Regions from separate parts of the Rahnella sp. WP5 genome, predicted to be linked through region 2. Evidence: predicted binding sites of a transcription regulator. Region 2 holds the regulator's gene; the other holds the start of a gene.
What was found. Region 2 encodes CRP, which controls carbon source genes, mostly activating them, when cyclic AMP is high. Its sites were predicted from a motif close to ATGTGANNNNNNTCACAT; they were not measured.

Region 1: a site for CRP is predicted at 8,931-8,948, ahead of msrB (peptide-methionine (R)-S-oxide reductase MsrB). Genes of this name have one in related genera too.

What each region holds. Positions count from the first base shown of each region.
Region 1 is NZ_JQJR01000008.1:11,026-22,134, forward strand. It holds partial or broken gene EX31_RS26290 (IS3 family transposase) at 1-38, shown strand, start outside; gene EX31_RS06250 (hypothetical protein) at 95-319, shown strand; partial or broken gene EX31_RS25220 (transposase) at 529-775, opposite strand; gene EX31_RS06255 (YeaH/YhbH family protein) at 1,023-2,297, opposite strand; gene yeaG (protein kinase YeaG) at 2,332-4,266, opposite strand; gene EX31_RS06265 (MipA/OmpV family protein) at 4,872-5,621, shown strand; gene EX31_RS06270 (aldo/keto reductase) at 5,752-6,606, shown strand; gene EX31_RS06275 (D-hexose-6-phosphate mutarotase) at 6,689-7,558, opposite strand; gene gapA (glyceraldehyde-3-phosphate dehydrogenase) at 7,725-8,723, opposite strand; gene msrB (peptide-methionine (R)-S-oxide reductase MsrB) at 9,073-9,486, shown strand; gene EX31_RS06290 (YeaC family protein) at 9,582-9,854, shown strand; gene pncA (bifunctional nicotinamidase/pyrazinamidase) at 9,931-10,560, opposite strand; gene ansA (asparaginase) at 10,574-11,109, opposite strand, start outside.
Region 2 is NZ_JQJR01000007.1:31,375-42,483, forward strand. It holds gene gcl (glyoxylate carboligase) at 1-559, opposite strand, end outside; gene allR (HTH-type transcriptional repressor AllR) at 674-1,483, opposite strand; gene EX31_RS04600 (ureidoglycolate lyase) at 1,570-2,076, opposite strand; gene allS (HTH-type transcriptional activator AllS) at 2,291-3,205, shown strand; gene EX31_RS04610 (phosphoribulokinase) at 3,341-4,210, shown strand; gene EX31_RS04615 (OsmC family protein) at 4,214-4,621, opposite strand; gene crp (cAMP-activated global transcriptional regulator CRP) at 4,984-5,616, shown strand; gene EX31_RS04625 (YccS/YhfK family putative transporter) at 5,678-7,753, shown strand; gene EX31_RS04630 (bifunctional acetylornithine/succinyldiaminopimelate transaminase) at 8,449-9,666, opposite strand; gene EX31_RS04635 (aminodeoxychorismate synthase component II) at 9,790-10,365, opposite strand; gene EX31_RS04640 (putative adenosine monophosphate-protein transferase Fic) at 10,442-11,044, opposite strand; gene EX31_RS04645 (YhfG family protein) at 11,034-11,109, opposite strand, start outside.

The DNA.
Region 1 (11,109 bases), on a different contig from region 2:
TTCTGGAAAACTCTAAAGCCGTGGCCAGTTTTTGTTGACCACTTCACTACCCTCCGACCGGAGCAGAATTAAAGAATTGGGGGCAGCAATGAGCATGGAAGACGTAGTGGCTGATAGGCTTGAAAGAATAGTTGCGGATGGGTTTGATATTTTTAAAATATCAAAAGAGGCACTTGATATTTATCAAGATCCAAGTTTTTCACTCACGAAAAAGTTAGATTTTGCGTTGCTGTCACTAATTGCAATGGTCGAAGGGCCAGAGTTTGAGATGACAGAAAAAGAGTTTCATGAATTTTTATCTGATATTCGACAGATGTAGTCTCTTCAAAATACCTACATTGGTCAGGCACTATCGACACCGGCCTTGCGCCGGTGTTTTTGCACCCATTCTGTAACCTTCTTGCACTCAAGCTATATCATTTTTGTAGTCCTTTTTTCTCCTCCCTTGTAAGCACACCAGCTTTAGTTCCACACACTTTTTGAGATTTCCGGTTTCTGATCCCTTCACAATATCTGTGCCAGGATAAATCAAAGATCCGGGCCTGTTTGCAGGCTTCGGATAAATTCTGCCATAGTCTGATTATTTAACGAGGAATGTGGCCCATCATGGTTATGTTCCTTCCGCCAGCGATCGAGCTTTTCTTGCACATTTTCGATCGACAGGAATGAGTGGATATTCAGGCATTCCTCAGACTGCCATTGAACGATTCGATCAATGGGTTATCTGCAGGCATGCCGGTGAGAAGTCCATAGTAACTTTATTTTCGCATGCCCATCACTTTTGAAATGATTTGCCAATAAATACGTTCATAAATGGTGATATTTACTTTTTTCATCAATAAATTATTTTACTCACTCTGCTGTTGCGTCATATGAAACGGTATGATGTGGACGACTGGAAAGAAAATCTTCACCAAAACAAAGAGTAAGTTGTTGATCTCATTGAAAGGGGATATGTACTCAAAAGTGAAGGGAAACAGCCAGTAAAAGTAACTTAACCGGCTGTTTTTAAAGGCTAAACATTAATGATCCTGAACCTGCTTATGAAACAGCTCCCTGAATACCGGATAAATATCTTCCTGTTCACGGATATGCTGCATGGCGAAATTATCGAATTTCTCCTGTAGCACTTCGTATTCACGCCACAGCGTCTGGTGGGCGCGGCGGGTGATTTCGATATAGCTGTAATAACGCACCATCGGCAGGATCTTCTGTGCCAGAAGCTGATGGCAGAGCGGGGAGTCGTCAGCCCAGTTATCGCCATCGGAGGCCTGCGCAGCATAAATATTCCACTGCGCCGGGTCGTAGCGTTCCTGAATGACTTCATCCATCAGTTTCAGTGCACTCGAAACGATGGTCCCGCCAGTTTCCTGCGAGTAGAAAAACTCCTGTTCATCCACTTCTTTAGCCTGTGTATGGTGACGGATATAGACCACGTCGACGTTCTTATACGTCCGGCTCAGGAACAGATAGAGCAGGATATAGAAACGTTTGGCCATGTCTTTGGTTGCCTGATCCATCGAACCCGAGACATCCATCAGACAGAACATCACCGCCTGGCTCGAAGGCTCGGGGCGACGTTCATAGTTACGGTAGCGCAAATCAAAGGTATCGATGAACGGCGTTTTGGCGATTTTTGCCCGCAGCTCAGCAATCTCTTTACGCAGCCGTTCTTCTTCCAGTAATTGTGCCGGTTCGCTGTGCTCGACCTCGGTCAGCGTCGATTCCAGCTCACGCAGCTCGCGTTTTTTACCCGCTGTCATCGCCGTGCGGCGGGCCAGCGAGTTTTGCAAAGAGCGCACCACACTGATATTGGCCGGTACGCCATTAGACGTGTAACCGGAGCGGTGGGTTTTAAATTCATTCAGCTGTTTATGCTGGTTTTTTCTCAGGTTTGGCAGCGCCAGATCTTCAAACAGCAGATCGAGATATTCGTCCTTTGAAATCTGGAATGAAAACTCATCTTCGCCTTCACCATCCTTGCTGGCATCGCCCTGACCACTGCCGCCACCACCGCCCCCCTGCGGTCGTTCGATGCGGTCATTCTGCACAAAGTGGTCGTTGCCGGGATGAACACGGTGGCGCAAGCCACCGCGACCCTGATGAAACATGGGCTCGTTGATATCGGAATTGGGGATCGAAACGGATTCCCCGCTATCCACGTCGGTAACCGAACGCTTGTTGATGGCCTCGGCAATCGACTGTTTGATTTGCGACTTATAGCGGCGCAAAAAGCGCTGGCGGTTCACCGCGCTTTTATTCTTGCCATTCAGCCGACGGTCAATAAAATACGTCATATTTCCCCCAAACGACGTTGCCAACGATCTTCTGTTACGAGGATTTTCTTACGCGCAGGTACCATTCACACAGCAGGCGTACCTGTTTGCGTGTGTATCCTTTCTCCATCATTCTGTCGACAAAATCATCATGTTTTTTCTGTTCATCTGTCGACGTCTTGGCGTTAAACGAGATAACTGGCAGTAATTCCTCGGTATTTGAGAACATTTTTTTCTCAATGACCGTGCGCAGTTTTTCGTAACTGGTCCAGTTTGGATTGCGGCCGCTGTTATTGGCGCGGGCACGCAGCACGAAGTTGACGATTTCGTTACGGAAATCTTTTGGATTGCTGATCCCGGCCGGTTTTTCGATTTTTTCCAGCTCGGCATTCAGCGATTCACGGTCAAACAGTTGGCCGGTATCCGGATCGCGGTATTCCTGATCCTGGATCCAGAAGTCAGCGTAGGTAACATAACGGTCGAAAATGTTTTGTCCGTATTCTGAATAGGATTCCAGATAAGCAGTCTGGATCTCTTTACCGATAAACTCAGCGTATTTCGGGATCAGATAGCCTTTCAGGTGCTCCAGATATTTTTCAGCGATGTCCTGCGGGAACTGTTCGCGCTCGATTTGCTGTTCCAGCACGTAGAACAAATGCACCGGGTTGGCAGCCACTTCTACATGGTCAAAGTTGAAAACACGGGAGAGAATTTTAAACGCAAAGCGCGTCGACAGCCCGTTCATGCCTTCATCTACGCCCGCATAATCGCGGTATTCCTGATAGGACTTGGCTTTCGGGTCGGTATCTTTCAGGCTTTCACCGTCATACACCCGCATTTTGGAATAACTGCTGGAGTTTTCAGGCGTTTTCAGGCGCGAGAGAATCGAGAAGCGCGCGAGCGTTTCCAGAGTTCCCGGTGCACAAGGAGCATGCGAGAGTTCACTGTTGCTGAGCAGCTTGTCGTAGATTTTCATCTCTTCAGACACGCGCAGGCAATAAGGCACTTTCACGATGTACACACGGTCAAGGAAAGCTTCATTATTCTTGTTGTTACGGAACGTCACCCATTCAGATTCGTTGGAGTGCGCCAGAATAATGCCGTTGAACGGCAGGGCGGAGATCCCTTCGGTACCGTTATAGTTACCTTCCTGTGTCGCCGTCAGTAACGGGTGCAGCACCTTAATCGGTGCCTTAAACATCTCAACGAATTCCATCACACCCTGGTTAGCGCGGCATAATGCACCGGAATAACCGTAAGCATCAGGATCATTTTGCGCGTGGTTTTCCAGTTTACGGATATCCACTTTCCCGACCAGTGCGGAGATGTCCTGGTTGTTTTCGTCGCCCGGTTCCGTTTTGGCGATGGCGATTTGTTCGAGAATCGACGGCCAGACTTTCACGACTTTAAACTTCGTGATGTCCCCCCCGAATTCATGCAGACGTTTTGCCGCCCATGGCGACATGATGGTGCCGAGGTAGCGCGGAGGAATGTTGTATTCTTTTTCCAGAATATGCGCATCTTCCTGCGGATTGAACAGGCACAGCGGATGGTCGTTTACCGGGCTGCGTTCGCCGTTGGCGCTCAGCACGTAAATCGGTACACGTTGCATCAGGGATTTCAGCCGTTCGGCCAGTGACGATTTACCGCCACCCACCGGGCCCAGTAAATAAAGGATTTGTTTCTTTTCTTCCAGACCCTGCGCGGCGTGTTTCAGGTAGGAGACAATCTGTTCGATAGCCTCTTCCATGCCGTAAAATTCTTCAAATGCAGGGTAACGTGCAACAACACGGTTCGAGAATAAACGCGACAGGCGTGGTTCAAGCGCGGTATCTACCATCGCTGGTTCACCGATTGCCATCAACAGACGTTCCGCCGCATTGACATAAGCACTGCGATCTTGCCGTGCAATGGTAAGAAATTCCTGCAGTGTGAACTCTTCGTCCTTGGCAGCCTCATAGCGCTGGCGATAATGGTCAAATATGTTCATACGATGCCCGTCCTTCGTTATTTTACCCTTCGTCTTTGGAACCGCACCTTCGTTGGCTTCGCTTGTTCACCCGGGTCACTTAACTGTGTAAGCTCATCGGGAATCATTCACTTGCCGCCTTGCTGCAATTCCAATGATTCGGGTAACGCACAGGTTAATGAGAGCTTTTTTCAGCGCTCCCGGAAGAAAGATCTCCCACCTGAAATACAGCAACCCTTATGCCAACTTGCAAAACCCCTTGGAAAGCGACAATCTCGATGGTTTGAGAACTGTCTTTATTCGGTGGGACGGGCAACCGTTCAGGCTAAGTCTTTCATCTATTTATAAGCGTAGTTTGGCATTAAGAAAATTTCCTCTCTGGTTTTGGCGTTTTTTAAGTCATATCAATGACTCAGTTGTGCGGAATGCTCTGAAAAGCCTTACAGGACGTGCCCTGCAGAGCGGAAGTTGTTTCTTTAGTCATTTTTATTTCATATTTTGCAGTTAAATTGTGCGATCGCCCCGGTTTTTCTGGATATGTCTTTTTATAGACCCAGAATTGCTAAGCGTGACGTTTAAGGTTCATTTACACTAGCGACGTTTTTTTACTTAATGGAATTAAGACAATGAAAATGATCAATCTAAAAACACTGTCCATCGTTAGCGCGGCAGTGCTTTGCAGTCATGCTGCCGTGGCGGGAACCTGGCAGGCGGGTGCATCTGCGCTGGTCGCTCCGGATCCGTACCGTGGTAATAATGACCACGTATACCCGGTACCGATCATCAATTACGACAATGATGATTTCTATTTCCACACCCTGATGGCGGGCTATTACCTGTGGAATGATGACGCCAACAAACTGAGCGTCACCGCCAGCTATTTCCCGTTGAGCTTTGATCCAAGCGACAGCGACGATAAGCGCATGAAGCGCCTCGATAAACGTCACTCAACGCTGATGGCCGGTCTGGCTTATTCGCATAACGCCGAGTGGGGTACCCTCCGCGCCAGCTTCAATGCGGATACGCTGGATACCAGCAATGGCATGACTGCTGACCTGGGCTACCTGTATGCCATTAAAGGCTCTAACTGGGCTGTGGTGCCGGGCTTTGGTGTGACCTGGTTTAGCTCGAATCTCACCCAGTATTATTATGGCGTGACCAAAGACGAATCCCGTCGCAGTGGCTTCCACAGCTATTCCCCGAACGACAGCTTCAGCCCGTATGTTGAAGTCTCCGCAAAATATAACTTCACGCCTGCATGGCAAGGGTTCGTGACCGGCCGCTACCTGCGTCTGTCCAGTGAAGTGACCGACAGCCCGATCATCGAAAATAACTGGACTGGCGTGTTGTGGACGGGTGTGACTTACACCTTCTGAGGCAATGCACCATTATGGTGAACATATTGCACATTAGTGGGGCGTATCGCCCCATTTGCACATTTATAGATCAGTAAATTTTCAAAGAATCGAATTAACTTTTCAGCTATGACCCAACCGGAGGAAACAGATGAAAGCGAAGACCGTGCAATTGCCTGATGGCACGACAGTACCCGCAATCGGACAAGGTACCTGGTATATGGGGGAACGGAACAGTGATCTCCGTGCCGAAGTGAAGGCCTTGCAGCAAGGGCTGGATGCCGGTATGACGCTGATCGACACCGCTGAAATGTATGCGGATGGCGGTGCAGAAAGGGTGGTCGGTGAAGCGATATCCGGGCGGCGTGATGACGTGTTTCTGGTGTCAAAAGTGTATCCGCATCATGCCGGTGGCGCGAAAGCGATCGCCGCCTGTGAGCAAAGTCTGAAGCGTTTAAAAACAGATTGTATAGACCTGTATTTGTTGCACTGGCGTGGTTCGATTCCGCTACATGACACTGTCGCGGCGATGGAAAAATTGCAGCAATCCGGCAAAATCCGGCGCTGGGGTGTCTCTAATCTTGATACTGACGATATGCAGGCGCTGTGGAAAATCCCCGGAGGCAATGCATGCATGACCAATCAGGTGCTGTATCACGCGGCAGTCCGTGGCATTGAGTTTGACCTGCTGCCGTGGTGTGAGGAGCACAGCGTTCCCGTTATGGCCTATTGCCCGCTGGCGCAGGCCGGCAAGTTACGTCACGACGTCCTGACTGCACCGGTGATGCAGGAAATCGCCAACGCTCGGGGTGTCAGCAGCGCGCAGATTGCTCTGGCCTGGGTAACGCGCACCGGTAACGTGATCGCTATTCCTAAAGCGGTACAACCGCAGCACGTGAAAGATAATGCGGCGGCGCTGACGCTCAGCCTGACGGCAGATGAAATAGCACGTATTGACACAGTATTCCCGGCACCGAATCATAAAACGCCGCTGGATATGGTTTGAAGTCAATCATTCACATCGGTCATCAGACGATAAAAAGGGGCCATCTGGCCCCTTTGTCATCTTTGCTGCAAACCTAAACCGGTTATTTACGGATAGAGAAGGTCACTGCCAGACGCGCTGGCGCGGCATGCGTAGAGGTGTGTGTATGGGAAACTTGCGCCGTTTCAACGCACACCATGGTTTTATATCCGTCATCCGGCATATCAGCCATGCTCACCGACAGTGCAGAACCCGGATTCCAAGCCACCACATCGGCGTTATTTTCATGTGCGACAACCAGCGTACGTTTCAGAACCGGATCAACGATTTCGCTGGTGGCTTGCGGCTGGGTGTAGATGCGGTCAGTCTGGCCCGTGAAGGTCAGATCACCTTCTTCCTGTTTGGCTTTCGCGCCATCGACTTTATCAATAAAGTTGTTGCCCAGGCCTTTAATAGTGACATCGGCGATGTCGCCAATGTTGAAATAGGTGTGCAGGGCGCTGTTGGCTTCGAAATCACCGGTTGACTCCAGCTCGATGTGGCAGGTTGCGCCGAGCGTGAAGCGTGCCGTCAGCGTGAATGCATGCGGCCATAATTCCAGTGTTTCAGGGGAGCTTTTCAGCGTTAAGGTCAGAACCACATCTTCGTCAGTTTCTTTGTGGTCAGTCAGTTCCCACGCAACGTTACGTGCAAAACCGTGTGAGGGTTTGCCCGCCGGACCAAACCACGGCCAGCAGATAGGGATACCGCCACGAATCGCAACACCTTCTTTGAACGCGCTGGCGCTGCTCATCCATAGCACCGGCTCTTCGCCTTCAGGCTGCCATGCCAACAGATGTGCACCTTGCAGGGCAATGGCAGCACGGACTTTCGGATGAGTCACCACGAGTACCGGCAGTTCGTCGACAAGACGCTGGCTAACGGAGGTAGAGATTTGGTTTACGATCGGAAGAGAAAAGAGTTGTTCTGTCATTATCTAAAATCCTGTCAGGGTTAAACAATTACGATTTTGAACCAAGACTACACATGAACCAAACCCGTCTGTTTGATCGCACTCATGTGCTGATAAAAAAGTGCATCCGACAGAAAGCAAAAGGGCGACTTGCGTCGCCCTTCAATCAGTTCATTCACATAACCAATTATTTGGAAACGTGAGCGATCAGATCCAATACTTTGTTTGAATAGCCAGTTTCGTTGTCGTACCAGGAAACCAGTTTCACAAAGTTGTCGTTCAGCGCGATACCTGCTTTCGCATCGAATACGGAAGTCAGTTTTTCGCCGTTGAAGTCGGTAGATACTACGTCGTCTTCGGTGTAGCCCAGAACGCCTTTCAGATCGCCTGCTTCAGAAGCTGCTTTGATTACTGCGCAGATTTCTTTGTAAGACGCTGGTTTTTCCAGACGTGCAGTCAGGTCAACAACAGAAACGTTAGGAGTAGGAACGCGGAACGCCATACCCGTCAGTTTACCGTTCAGAGCTGGGATAACTTTACCTACTGCTTTAGCAGCACCGGTAGAAGAAGGGATGATGTTCTGGGATGCGCCGCGGCCGCCGCGCCAGTCTTTGTGAGACGGGCCATCAACGGTTTTCTGAGTTGCGGTAGTTGCATGAACAGTGGTCATCAGTGCTTCAACGATACCGAAGTTGTCGTTGATAACTTTAGCCAGTGGTGCCAGGCAGTTAGTGGTGCAAGATGCGTTAGAAACGATTTCCTGACCTGCGTATTCTTTATGGTTAACACCCATAACGAACATTGGGGTGTTGTCTTTAGAAGGACCAGTCAGAACAACTTTCTTAGCGCCTGCAGTGATGTGCTTACGAGCAGTCGCATCATCCAGGAACAGACCAGTAGCTTCAGCTACAACGTCAACGTTAACTTCATTCCATTTCAGGTTAGCTGGGTCACGCTCAGCGGTAACACGGATGGTTTTGCCGTTAACAACCAGGTGACCGTCTTTAACTTCAACAGTACCGTTGAAACGACCATGAGTTGAGTCGTACTTCAGCATGTATGCCATGTAGTCCGCGTCTAACAGATCGTTGATTGCTACGATCTCGATGTCAGAACGTTCTTGAGCAGCACGGAAAACAATGCGACCGATACGGCCAAAACCGTTGATACCTACTTTGATAGTCATATATTCCACCAGCTATTTTTTTAGTGAATAAAAGGTTGGTTGTAAAATTACAAAAACCTTGCTGAGCGTCAAGCGGAATCGTGTCAATTATTGCTGTAAGTCAAAGCGACGACCTACTCTTGCTCGCTTATTGCACGTTCCGTTTTTAAATCGGCTCACAACCACATGGGGGCGAAAAACAGAATATAAAGAGCCGGAAGATCAGGAGTGTGATCGCCATCACAAGTTGCAAGCTGGCTAACGCTGATGCCATACAGTTTAGGACAAAACGGGCAGACTCGTTGTTAATTTTTTGTTATTATAAACTGTTATTTAAGTTGATTTTTATATTCGTCAGAGAACGAGAATCATGAGCATTGAAGCCAAATCTTCCCCTACACTTGAGCAACTCACTGAAATTCAACGTTATGTCACGCAGGAACACGGAACAGAACCTCCGTTCTCCGGAAAGTTGCTGCACAACCGCCGCGAAGGGATTTATCATTGCGTGGTCTGTGAGTCAGCGTTGTTCTACTCCGATACCAAATACGATTCCGGCTGTGGCTGGCCAAGTTTCTATCAGCCAGTTAACCCTGATGCGATCAAATATCTCACTGATAATTCGCATAAAATGGCGCGTGTCGAAATCCGCTGCTCCCGCTGTGAAGCTCATCTGGGGCATGTTTTCCCGGATGGCCCGAAACCGACAGGTGAACGTTACTGCATAAACTCTGCCTCAATGAGCTTTACGGATGGCAAAAGTGGCAATAAAACCCGCGGTTAGTTCGCAAGAAAAAGGTGATGTAATTTTACCGACAAAATCGATTCAGCTATTATTCAAAACCGTTTGAATAATACAGATGAACACAAGGTGCTCAGATGGAAATTAATCAACTTATTGATGTAATGACGCCGGAAATTTACGCACGTCTCGCGCAGGCAGTTGAACTCGGAAAGTGGCCGGACGGTGTCGCGCTGACGCCGGAACAGAAAGAGCACAGCCTGCAGGCCGTGATGCTGTATCAGTCGCGTCACAATGTTGATGCCCAGCACATGAGCATCGGCACGGACGGGCAGATTGTCACCAAAAGCAAGCAGGAACTGAAACAGCAATTTGCGCAGGATACGCTGATTAAACTGAAGCCGGAGTAAGTGGGCGGGTTGCGAAAGTGCTGTTTGCTGATAAAGGCGCTGAAGCGCCTTTATCCAGTCAGACGGGAAGACAAATTCAGCCTGTTACTGCCTCAGAGGTACTGATTTTTGCCCCTGCTTTACGCATCGCTTCAACCGCTTCTGCACTGTCTTCGGGTTGCAGATTGACGCCACGGCAACCGTCGGTCAGCAGTGTCACCTGATAGCCTTGCTCCAGCGCATCCAGCACCGTGAATTTCACACAGTAATCCGTCGCCAGCCCCATTACATACAAATGTGTAATCTGCGCCGCTTTCAGCCAGTCATTGAGCATCGTAGCAGCACGATGTCCGTTATCGAAAAACGCACTGTAACTGTCGATGTCAGGATTGGTGCCTTTCTGCACCACAAAATCCACCTGCGGCAGGTTCAGCCCCGGGTGAAATTCAGCGCCCGGTTCGCGCTGAACGCAGTGAACCGGCCACCAGACCTGCGGCAGACCGTTCAGTTCGCCCGACGTCCAGGGCTCCGCGTGGGAATTCACCGCAAAGCTGCGATGTCCGGCCGGATGCCAGTCCTGCGATGCCACCACGGCGATGTCATGGCTTTTACACCATGTCATCATCTTATTGGCAACCGCAATCGTGGCGTCGCCGTCAGTCACGGCCAGCGCGCCGCTGCGACAAAAATCATTTTGCAGATCGACCAGCAACAAAGCAGATTTCATATCGCCCTCTTATTTATTCGGTGAGTTCGCCGCGCAGGTTTTGCTGCATCAGTTCGCGGATGTCCTCGGGAGTGTGTGACTGGCTGAGCAGATAATGCAACTTGGTCAGTGCCGCTTCCACGGTCATATCAAAGCCGCTGATCACACCGGAATGGGCGAGGGCGTTGCCGGTAGCATAGCCGCCCATGTTGACGCGCCCTGAAATACATTGCGTCAGATTAACCACCACAATGCCGCGCTCAGATGCGTCTTTCAGCACTTTCAGCAGGTCACCTTTTTGCGGGGCATTACCGACGCCGTAGGAGCGCAGGATCAGCGCTTTTACCGGTTGCATCAGGAAGTTTTGTACCACTTCGGCGGAAATGCCCGGGTAGATCGTTACCACGCCGATCGGTTGTGGCGTGATGTGATGCACTTTCAGCTTCGCCGCAGGCACTTCAGGCAGTGACGGCGTGGAAAGTCGGCGGATGTGGATCCCGGCTTCCAGCAGCGGCGAAAGGTTCGGTGAGGCAAAGGCATCGAAACCATCTGCGTGCGCTTTGGTGCTGC
Region 2 (11,109 bases):
CAGGCTTGTAAGCGGGCAGCGATTCATAAGTTTCCGGATCGAATTCGATTTCGGCGGTCTGCACGTCATACGGCAGATCGACCAGTACCGGACCGGGGCGACCGGAGCGCATCAGATGGAACGCCTGTTGCAGAACACGCGGCACCAGCGCAGGTTCCAGCACGGTCACCGCCATTTTGCTCACCGGCCCGGCAATCGCCTGAATATCCACCGCCTGAAAATCCTCTTTATGCAGACGGGCGCGCGGTGCCTGACCGGTAATGCACAGGATCGGAATGGAATCCGCCGAGGCGGAATACAGCGCGGTGATCATGTCGGTACCCGCCGGGCCAGACGTCCCCAGGCACACGCCGATGTTCCCGGCTTTCGCACGGGTATAACCTTCGGCCATATGCGATGCACCTTCCACATGACGGGCTAACACATGACGGATTTTTCCATGCAGGCGCATGGCGTTATAAAACGGGTTAATCGCTGCGCCCGGTACACCAAACGCGGTGGTGATCCCTTCTTTTTCCAACACATACATTGCTGCCTGTGCAGCTGTCATACGAGCCATAGCTAAATCCTCAGGTAATTCCGCTTTGCATAAAATAACGGAAAAAGTTTCCAACTTTAATTTGACTGAAAAAAATCCCGCTCACGACAGAGCGGGGATCGCAGGACGAACCGGTTAGTGGCGCTGGCCCAGGGCCAGACTGATGTCACGCGCGGTATCCCGCACCAGTTCGCCTAAATCGGTAAAACGCTCCGTCGTTAAGCGGGAGCTGGGGCCGGAGATCGAAATCGCCGCCACCGCATTGTTATTGCTGTCAAAAATCGCCGAGGCCAGGCAGTTCAGCCCTGTCACATGCTCTTCGCTGTCCTGTGCAAAACCCTGCTGACGCGCGTGTTGCAGATCCTTTTTCAACGCATTCAGATTATCCAGCGTGTGCGTCGTAAAGTTCTTCAACCCCGCCTGCATCATCAGGCTCATCAGCGCCTCGTCATCCAGCGAATACAGTAACGCTTTCCCGGCACCGGAGGCATGCAGTGGCAGACGGCTGCCAAGCGGCGCACACATCCGCACCATCGACTGGCATTCCCGCTGGCCGATCAGTACCGCTTCGAAACCGTTGCGGATCGCCAGATTGGCCGTTTCGCCCGACAACAACATCAGGCGCTGCATATAAGGCGCGGCGACTGACAATACATCCCGGTTATGGATATAAGACGATCCGACCGTAAACGCCTGTAAGCCAATGTGCCACCAGCTCAGTTGCGCATCCTGATAAACAAAATCGGCCTCTTCCAGCACTTTCAGCAGTCGAAAGGTGGTGGAAAGGGGCAGCGACAAATTCTCTGCAATGTTGCTGACAGAAGAACTGCCGCCGGACTGCGCCAGATAATTCAACACCGCAATGCCGCGTTCTAAGGCCTGAGCGCCCTTTTGCGAACCAGAACCAGGCTGGCTAGGACGCCCCCGTTTTTTTACTTCGGCCATCTCACATTTCTCCAGCATCAGGCGCTGAGCGCCCGCGTTTCGCTTGTTTTCAGATGCTTGTATCTTATGCAAGATGCTTTATAGCGTCACGACTTTAATCCCGCCGCAACGGGTAAAATAAGCTGATAGCCCTGAGGTAACTGACTGATATCACAGTTGTCTGCGCCGCCACGATCGACGGTGAGAAAATTCGTCACCGTCTCAAACGCAAACAGCGGATGGTGCCAGACATTCCGGTGATAATTCACGCCCTGCAGGCCGTTGGTGATAAAGGCTTTCAGCGTGGAGATGTCCGGCGTCTCGCCCCCTGCCGCAACAATCACGATAAAGCGCTCGCCCTGCATCGGCACAAACGCCTGTGAACCGAGCGGGTGTTTTTCGAGTTGCGTCACCACAATGGGCAACGGTGCTGGCTGGGCGCGGTTGATGCTGACCAGCGGACGATCCTGCCCGAGGATCTCCACGTTGGTCAGATCGTGGTACCGCTCAACCTTGCCGTCGTTGATATGAAAAAAATCGCGACCTGTCGTCTCAATCACATCACCGTAAGCCGCGAAGGCCGCCTGGGTCAGCGGGTAAACCGGAAGTTCCATGGCATTCATCCCTGCATTTAAAATAAAACCGGTGAGATAAGCCCGCCAGATTGGCGAATTTATCCTCAATGCAATTACTGTAGAAACTTTTTCCAACTTGCTCAATCGAAATATGGAAAAAGATTCCATAAAATTGATGAAGTCCACAATTCTCATCCGGTTAAATCTATAAAATCTTTTTCATTCAATGCATTAACATTACTTCAGGTGACCTATGCTGGATGAGGAGTCGATTAAAACCTTTATGCACGTCGCACAAACAGGCAGCTTTTCCCGCGCGGCAGAGATGCTGCATAAAACGCCTGCGACCATCAGCTATCGAATTAAGATGCTGGAAGACAGTGCCGGGACGTTATTGCTCAACCGCACGACCCGCACGGTGTCGCTGACGCCCGCCGGACAGCATCTGCTTGAACGATGTCGCCAGTGGCTAACCTGGCTGGAGGGTGTACCGGCAGAACTGCAGCAGATTAACGACGGCATTGAGCGCCAGCTGAATGTGGTGGTGAACAATCTGATGTACTGCCCTGAAGCTCTGGCAGCGTTATTAAGCTCTCTGACGCAGCGCTACCCGTTCACGCAGTTCACTTTCACACGGCAGATTTACATGGGGGTATGGGATACGCTGCTGTACGAAGATTTTCAGCTGGCGATTGGCGTCACCGGCACCGAATCCCTTTCTAACGCCGTGAATCTGCTGCCGCTGGGTGAAGTGGACTGGGTTTTTGTTCATGCGCCCTTTCATCCGTTGCAGCACATCACTGGTGTGCTGGAAGAAGCGGTATTGCGTCAGTACATTGCCATCAATGTGGAAGACACCTCGCGCCATCTGAACAAGCGGGTAGCCTGGTTGCTGACCGGGCAACGGCAGATCATCGTAGCAGATGTGGCGACTAAACTGGCCTGTCACCTGAAGGGAATGGGTATCGGTTTTCTGCCGCGCCATCTGTGCCAGCCATATCTCGACAGCGGCGAGCTGATCGCCCGGCAAATCCGCTATCCGCGCGCCCCTTCCCCGCTCAGTCTGGCGTGGAAAAAGGAGTACACAGGCAAGGCGCTGCATGACATTGTTTCTCTGTTCCACCAGAAAGACCCGCTGATCCAACCGTTGCTGGCGGGTTTAGAATAGTGATGCCCTCTTTGGCTTCGCGAATAAATATGGTAACAATAGGCTTAATTATGCGCAGCCTTGACGCCAGATCTTCGACCACAGAAAAGACCGCGTCTCGCCTGCCTGCATCACCTTTATGGAGAACAGCGCATTATGTCAGCCAAACATCCTGTTATTGCCGTGACCGGTTCGAGCGGTGCAGGCACCACAACCACCAGCGTGGCATTTCGTAAAATATTTCAGCAGCTTGGTTTGCGTGCGGCGGAACTGGAAGGTGACAGTTTTCATCATTTCACCCGTCCTGAAATGGATGCGGCAATACGCAAGGCGCGCGATCTGGGACGTCATATCAGCTACTTCGGGCCGGAAGCCAATGACTTTGGTTTGCTGGAAAAAAGCTTTATCGAATACGGTAAAACCGGCACTGGCCGTTCACGTAAGTATCTGCATACTTATGACGAAGCCGTTCCCTACAATCAGGTGCCGGGTACCTTTACGCCGTGGCAGGCGTTGCCGGAACCGACGGATATTTTGTTTTACGAAGGGTTACACGGTGGTGTGGTGGCGGACAAAATTGACGTTGCCGCGCAGGTCGACCTGCTGGTCGGCGTGGTGCCTATCGTCAACCTCGAATGGATCCAGAAACTGGTGCGCGATACCGGCGAGCGCGGGCATTCCCGTGAAGCGGTGATGGATTCCGTCGTGCGTTCGATGGATGACTATATCAATTACATTACCCCGCAGTTTTCCCGCACGCACATCAATTTCCAGCGGGTACCCACCATCGATACCTCGAACCCGTTTGCCGCCAAAGCCATTCCGTCACTGGATGAAAGCTTTGTGGTGATTCATTTTCAGGGGCTGGATGACATCGATTTCCCGTATCTGCTGGCCATGCTGCAAGGGTCGTTTATCTCGCACATCAAAACACTGGTGGTGCCGGGCGGCAAAATGGGGCTGGCGATGGAGCTGATCATGGCGCCGCTGGTGCAGCGCCTGATGGAAGGCAAGAAGATCGAGTAAACTTTATTCGGCTGCAATCACTTCAAAGCTGTGGGTGATTGTGGCCGCTTTCCCCAGCATCAGAGACACAGAACAGTATTTTTCGGCAGACAGGCTGACTGCGCGTTCAACAATCTTATCGGTCAGATCCTTACCGGTGACGATAAAATGCAGATTGATGTGAGTGAACAGACGCGGCGCTTCTTCGCGGCGTTGTGAGGTCAGCTTCACTTCACAATCACGCACGTCATTACGACCTTTTTGCAAAATTGACACCACGTCGATTGCACTACACCCCCCTGCGGACATCAGTAACATTTCCATCGGGCTTGGGGCTTTATCACCCGCGTTTCCATCCATTGAAATCTGATGACCCGATGCAGACTCACCTAAAAATGTCAGTCCTTCAACCCATTTGACACGTGCATGCATGAACTATTCTCCCGGTGAATAAACTTGTCGAAATCTGCTCTCAGAGTACCCTTTCACCTAAAATCTGGCAACGTAACCCGATCGCCATCATGCTGAAGCGAGACAACAGAAGACAGCATCTCAAACCTGTGCTACAAACAAAGCCGAAACATACTTTCCAGTAAATTGCGGTGACGGTTTTTGCGGTTTAAGTACAGAACCCACGGTGATGACAGCAATAAACAGGCTGTTGCACTCCGACATCCGCTTGCAGCATTTCTGGAGAGTTATATGCTGAAAGGGCGCTTTGGATTTGAAGTGCCGTACAGGGAACTCTGAGCCCTGTGATTTTGGGCAGCGATAACAACAGAGGATAATAGCAAATGGTTCTCGGCAAGCCACAAACAGACCCGACTCTTGAATGGTTCCTGTCTCACTGTCATATACATAAGTATCCTTCTAAAAGTACGCTGATTCACCAGGGTGAAAAAGCCGAAACGCTTTACTACATCGTGAAAGGGTCAGTTGCTGTCCTGATTAAAGATGAAGAAGGCAAGGAAATGATACTGTCCTACCTTAACCAAGGTGACTTCATCGGTGAGCTGGGACTCTTCGAAGAAGGTCAGGAACGCAGTGCCTGGGTACGTGCTAAAACTGCCTGTGAAGTGGCTGAAATTTCGTATAAAAAATTCCGCCAGCTGATTCAGGTTAACCCGGATATTCTGATGCGTCTCTCCGCGCAGATGGCAAACCGTCTGCAAGTGACGTCAGAGAAAGTCGGCAACCTTGCCTTCCTTGACGTTACCGGTCGTATCGCTCAAACCTTGCTCAATCTGGCTAAACAGCCTGATGCAATGACCCATCCGGACGGGATGCAAATCAAGATCACCCGCCAGGAAATTGGCCAAATCGTCGGTTGTTCACGTGAAACAGTCGGACGCATTCTCAAAATGCTGGAAGATCAGAGCCTGATCTCCGCACACGGTAAAACGATTGTCGTTTACGGCACACGTTAATCCCTCAAAAATTGGCGCGGCAAAACACTGTCGCGCCTTTTTTATGGGCTAAGCTTTACCCATGACGCTATGGCGAAGACTGTTTTACCATCCTGAAGTGAACTACGCGCTGCGCCAGACGCTGGTGTTGTGCTTACCTGTTGGCATTTGCTGGCTGTTTGGCAATTTGCAAATGGGCCTGCTGTTTTCCCTCTGCCCGGCCTGTTGTAACATCGCCGGTCTGGATACCCCGCATAAACGCTTTTTCAAACGCCTGCTCGTCGGCGGTTCACTCTTTGCCGTGAGCAGCCTTCTGCTGCAACTGATGCTCGAAAGCTGGCATATACCGCTGCCGCTGATCATGCTGTCGCTGGCGTTACTGCTGGGCGTCACCGGTGAAATCAGCCCGCTGCATGCGCGCCTGTTGCCCGGTGCGCTGGTGGCGACTATCTTCACGCTGAGTATGGTGGGCGTGCGCCCGATGTGGCAGGCCCCGGTGTTGTTCGCCGCTGGCACAGCCTGGTACGGATTGTTTAACTGGGCGTGGTTTCGTATTTCGGAAGAACAGCCGATGCGCGAAACGCTCAGCCAGCTCTATCTGCAACTCGCGGATTATTTCGAAGCTAAGTACAGCCTGCTGACGCAACACACCGATCCCGAAACCGCGTTACCCCCACTGCTAACCCGCCAGCAGCAGGTTATCGACCTGATTGCCCTGCTTTATCAGCAATTACACATGTTGCCCCAGCACGGACATCATCATCACCATAAACGGCTGTTTCAGCGTTTTCAGGTGGCGCTCGATTTGCAGGAGCATATTACAGTGAGCCTGCATCAGCCGGAAGAAGTGCAGAAACTGGTGGAGGAAAGCCATGCCGAAGCGGTTATCCGCCGAAATGCGCAGGTGATTTCCACCCGTCTTCGGGTGATTGCCGACGATATTCTTTATCACCGTTTATCCGGGCGCTTTACGATGGCCAATGAGCTGACCGCGCTGGAGAAAATCGCCGCGCGCAACCCGGACAATCCGGTAGGTCAGTTTTGTTATTACCATTTCAGCCGCATTGCCCGTCTGTTACGCACACAGCGGCCGTTGTACAAACGTGACCTGATGAACACCCAGCCGCGTTTGCCCTTCTGGCCCGCGCTGAAAAGCTATCTTTCCTTCAAATCCGTGGCACTGCGTAATGCCGCACGTTTGGGCATTATTCTGGCGATTGGCAGCAGTCTGGGTCTGTTCTTCAATTTGCCCAAACCCTACTGGATCTTGCTGACTATCATGTTGGTCAGCCAGAACGGTTATAACGCCACGCGGGTGAGGATCCAGCACCGTGCACTCGGTACGCTGGCCGGATTGCTGATTGCCTCAGGCTTGCTCAAACTGGAACTGCCGGAAGGCACCACGCTGCTGTGCATGTTGCTGATCACCCTGTTGTCCTATACCGTTCTGCGCAAAAACTACGGACTGGCGATGGTCGGCATGACGGTGACTGCAGTGTATACCCTGCAATTGCTGGCGATGAACGGCGTGCATTTTCTGGTACCACGACTGGTCGATACCCTGATCGGCTGCGCGCTGGCCTTTGGTGGCACTATCTGGCTGTGGCCGCAATGGCAAAGCGGTTTGCTGCGCCAGAATGCACACCAGGCGCTGGAAATCTATCAGGACGCTATCCGCCTGCTGCTCGAGGAAAGCCCCGACACCGCCAAACTGGCGTACACCCGTATGCAGGTCAATCAGGCGCACAATAAGCTGTTCACTTCGCTAAATCAGGCGATGCAGGAGCCGGGTTTTAACTCACATTATCTGGCGGATATGCGTTTGTGGGTGACGCACAGTCAGTTTGTGGTTGAGCATATCAACGCGATGACGATCCTCGCCCGCGAGCATTACATGCTGCCGGAAAAACTGGCGACAGAGTATTTACAGACCTGCGAAATCGCGCTGCAAAGCTGTCAGCAACGACTGCTCTACGACGGGCCGGGCAGCGAGAACAACCTGTTTAATGCGCCGGAACTTCACCCGGATATGCCACTGACCGAAATGGAACGCCATCTGCGGCGCGTAATTTCACATCTCAGCGTGATGCATACCATCTCGTCACTGGCGTGGAAGCAGAGGCCGCATCATGGGATCTGGCTGACGCGGCGGGCGTGAAGGGGGATGCCCCTTTCAAATCCCCGTTTTACTGGCTTGCAGCCAGACTGCTTTTTGAAATTGCGAATATCTCGGTTTCTCAAGTACGGATGCCGTGTACTGGCGTTCTTTTAAACGGATTGAGAAAGTTTCGGTTTTTCAATTGCCGTGTTCGCTTAACTCACCGAGCCGAAACCGACCAAAGAGGGCTAAGACGAGCCCTCTTTGGAATCTCCACGTCTTAAACTGCGCGCTTCGCTCGTAGGCTATGTTCCAGCAACCACAGCGACAGGCTGGAAATCTTGCCGCGTTGCGGTTCCTTCTCTCGGTCTTCGAGCCACTGGTCTCGAAGCCGCTCCGTTCAGCAAGATTTCTGATTCGCCCGCAGGATTCTAAATTCAAAAGCAGAAGGGTTTTATCTTTTAGAAATGTCGATTGGCGTGCTCAAAAATGGCACCGAATGAACGGTTCGAGACCTTAGGCTCGAAGCCTGAAATTCGGGAATCGCGCAGCGATGACATTTTGCGCCACACACTAATGCGCCAGAACATGTCCACCGTGCCCGCGACAGCGCGCAGTGAAAAAGCGAAGGGAGATCCAAGAGGGAAAAAGCACTTTTCCCTCTTGGTCGGTTTCGGCGCGAGAGGCCATGTGATAAATGTTAGTGAGAAACCGAAATTGTCTCGATCAAGCGTTTAAAGACGGAGGCGTGGGGCTCACCCCCCGCAAACTTTCCCCACTGCTTTCTCAAACCTTCCCATCCCCTCTTCAATATCCGCGAAGTCGATCACAAGCGATGGCGCAAACCGCATGACATTCGGTCCGGCGACCAGCATCATCAGCCCGCAGTCGGCGGCGGCGGCATGGAATTCTCCGGCGCGGTTTTTATACGCATCAGAAAGCTCGGCGCCGATCAGCAAACCCTGGCCGCGGAACTCTCTGAAGATGTGATATTTCTGGTTGATGGCCTCCAGCGCGCTGATGAATTTCTCGCGGCGCTCGTTGATCCCGGCCAGCACGTCTGGCGTATTGATGATATCCAGCGCGGCTTCAGCGACGGCGCAGGCCAGCGGGTTACCGCCGTAGGTGGTGCCATGTTTGCCCGGTTCCATCACCGAGGCCACGTCTTCGGTTGCCAGCATGGCGGAAACCGGGAAACCACCGCCGAGCGCTTTGGCAGTGGTCAGGATGTCCGGTGTCACGCCGTAATGCATGTAGCTGAACAACTTGCCGCTGCGCCCCATGCCGCTTTGTACTTCATCCAGCACCAGCAGCGCCTGATGTTTGTCACAAAGCTCGCGCAGACCTTGCAGAAACGCTTTGGTCGCAGGCGTGACACCGCCCTCCCCTTGCACAGGCTCGACAACAATGGCGCAGGTGTGGTCGTCGATCACCGCTTTTACGGCATCCAGGTCATTGAACGGCACGTGCACAATATCAGCGGGTTTCGGGCCGAAGCCGTCGGAGTATTTCGGCTGGCCACCCACGGAAACCGTGAACAGCGTGCGACCGTGGAAGGCATTATGGAAAGCGATGATCTTACTTTTGTACGGGCTGTGACGGTGCGAGGCGTAATAGCGCGCCAGTTTAAAGGCCGCTTCGTTGGCTTCAGCGCCGGAGTTGGCGAAGAATACGCGGTCGGCAAAGGTCGCGTCGATCAGCTTCTGCGCCAGTCGAAGGGCGGGTTCATTGGTAAATACGTTACTGACATGCCACAGGGTTTCGCCCTGCTCGTGCAACGCTTTCACCAGTGCCGGATGGCAATGTCCAAGCGCCGTCACAGCGATACCCCCGGCGAAATCAACGTACTCGTTCCCTTGCTGATCCCACACGCGACTGCCTTTACCTTTCACGGGAATGAATTTCGCAGGTGAATAAACCGGCAAAATAACTTTATCGAATGTGCCCCGATCTACCGATGATTTTTCCGCCATTACCCTTCTCCCTCACGACCATTGATATGAAAATATAATCACAAAATATGCATAAAAAATCACACACAGGCAAACAGAAATCGCATCTGATGGGTAAGTAATTTTTTCAGCAATATTAACTGATTAGATTTTAAGGAAATTATCCAAAAGCTGATGCCCCTGCTCGCTCAAAATGCTTTCAGGATGGAACTGAATGCCATGCAGCGGCAAGGTTTTGTGCATGATGCCCATAATGTCGTCACGACCACCATCCCGTTCTGTCCATGCAGTAACCTCGAAACAATCGGGCAGCGTCTGTGGCGCGACCACCAGCGAATGGTAGCGCGTCACGGTCAGCGGATTATTCAGCCCGGTAAAGACACTCCTGCCGGTATGGCGGACAGGGGATGTTTTGCCGTGAATGGCCTGCCGGGCGCGGACGATGCTCGCGCCGAACGCCTGCGCCATCGCCTGATGCCCGAGGCACACGCCAAGTATCGGTAAACGGTCGGAGAAATGGGCAATCGCTTGCAGGGAAATGCCAGCCTGATCAGGCGTACACGGGCCGGGAGAAATCACCAGATGTGAGGGGGAAAGCTGTTCAATGTCGGTGAGCGTCAGCTGATCATTACGCATCACTTTCACCTCTGCACCTAGCTCGCAAAAATATTGATAGAGGTTGTAGGTGAAGGAATCGTAGTTGTCGATCAGCAGCAGCATAGTGTACCCGGTAAAAGTCGGAAAATTTACCGGGCAATTCTACGCATTTTTCAGCTCAGGCTCAGTATTTTGTCGATCAATGTTCTTCCGGGATTTCACTGACAACAGTATTAAAAATTGCCACCAGCGCGGATTCATCACCAAACACCGCCGTTTTATTGGCCGCCAGCCAGCGCTCACGATCCACTTTGGACCAGTCAATATCGTAGCCAGCATGAATGACCAGTTGCTCGATGAAGATCCGCAGCGCACGTCCGTTACCTTCGCGGAACGGATGCAGCAGATTCAGGCCGGTGTAATAGTGAGCCAGACGCTCAGCGAGATTATCCAGGGGTAACCCGACCAGAAACTCTTCTTCTTCAAGCTCCTGCATCAGCGCGTTGCCCTCTTTTTCGATGTATTCGAAATGGCAAAACTGAGTGTCATCCTTGTAGATATCGATTTCACGGAACTCGCCTGCCCAGGCGTAAATATCCTGGAACAAAGACAGATGCACCGCACACAGATGCGGCAGTCCCATCACCGCAGGCCCAAGCGGCATCGCTGACGCGCGCAGGGCAGTAAATGCGAGTTCGGCCTGCAACAGACGATGTTCTTCACGGATTTCCAGCCGGTTTTTCAGCACATTGATGCCGGTATAATAGTAAGGGTCGGCACCGGGCACGAGTTTATCGTTCATAGTGCTTCCTCAGTTCGGTGAGACGTTGTGAAATTTGTTCGTTGTCTAACGTGATAACCTCAACC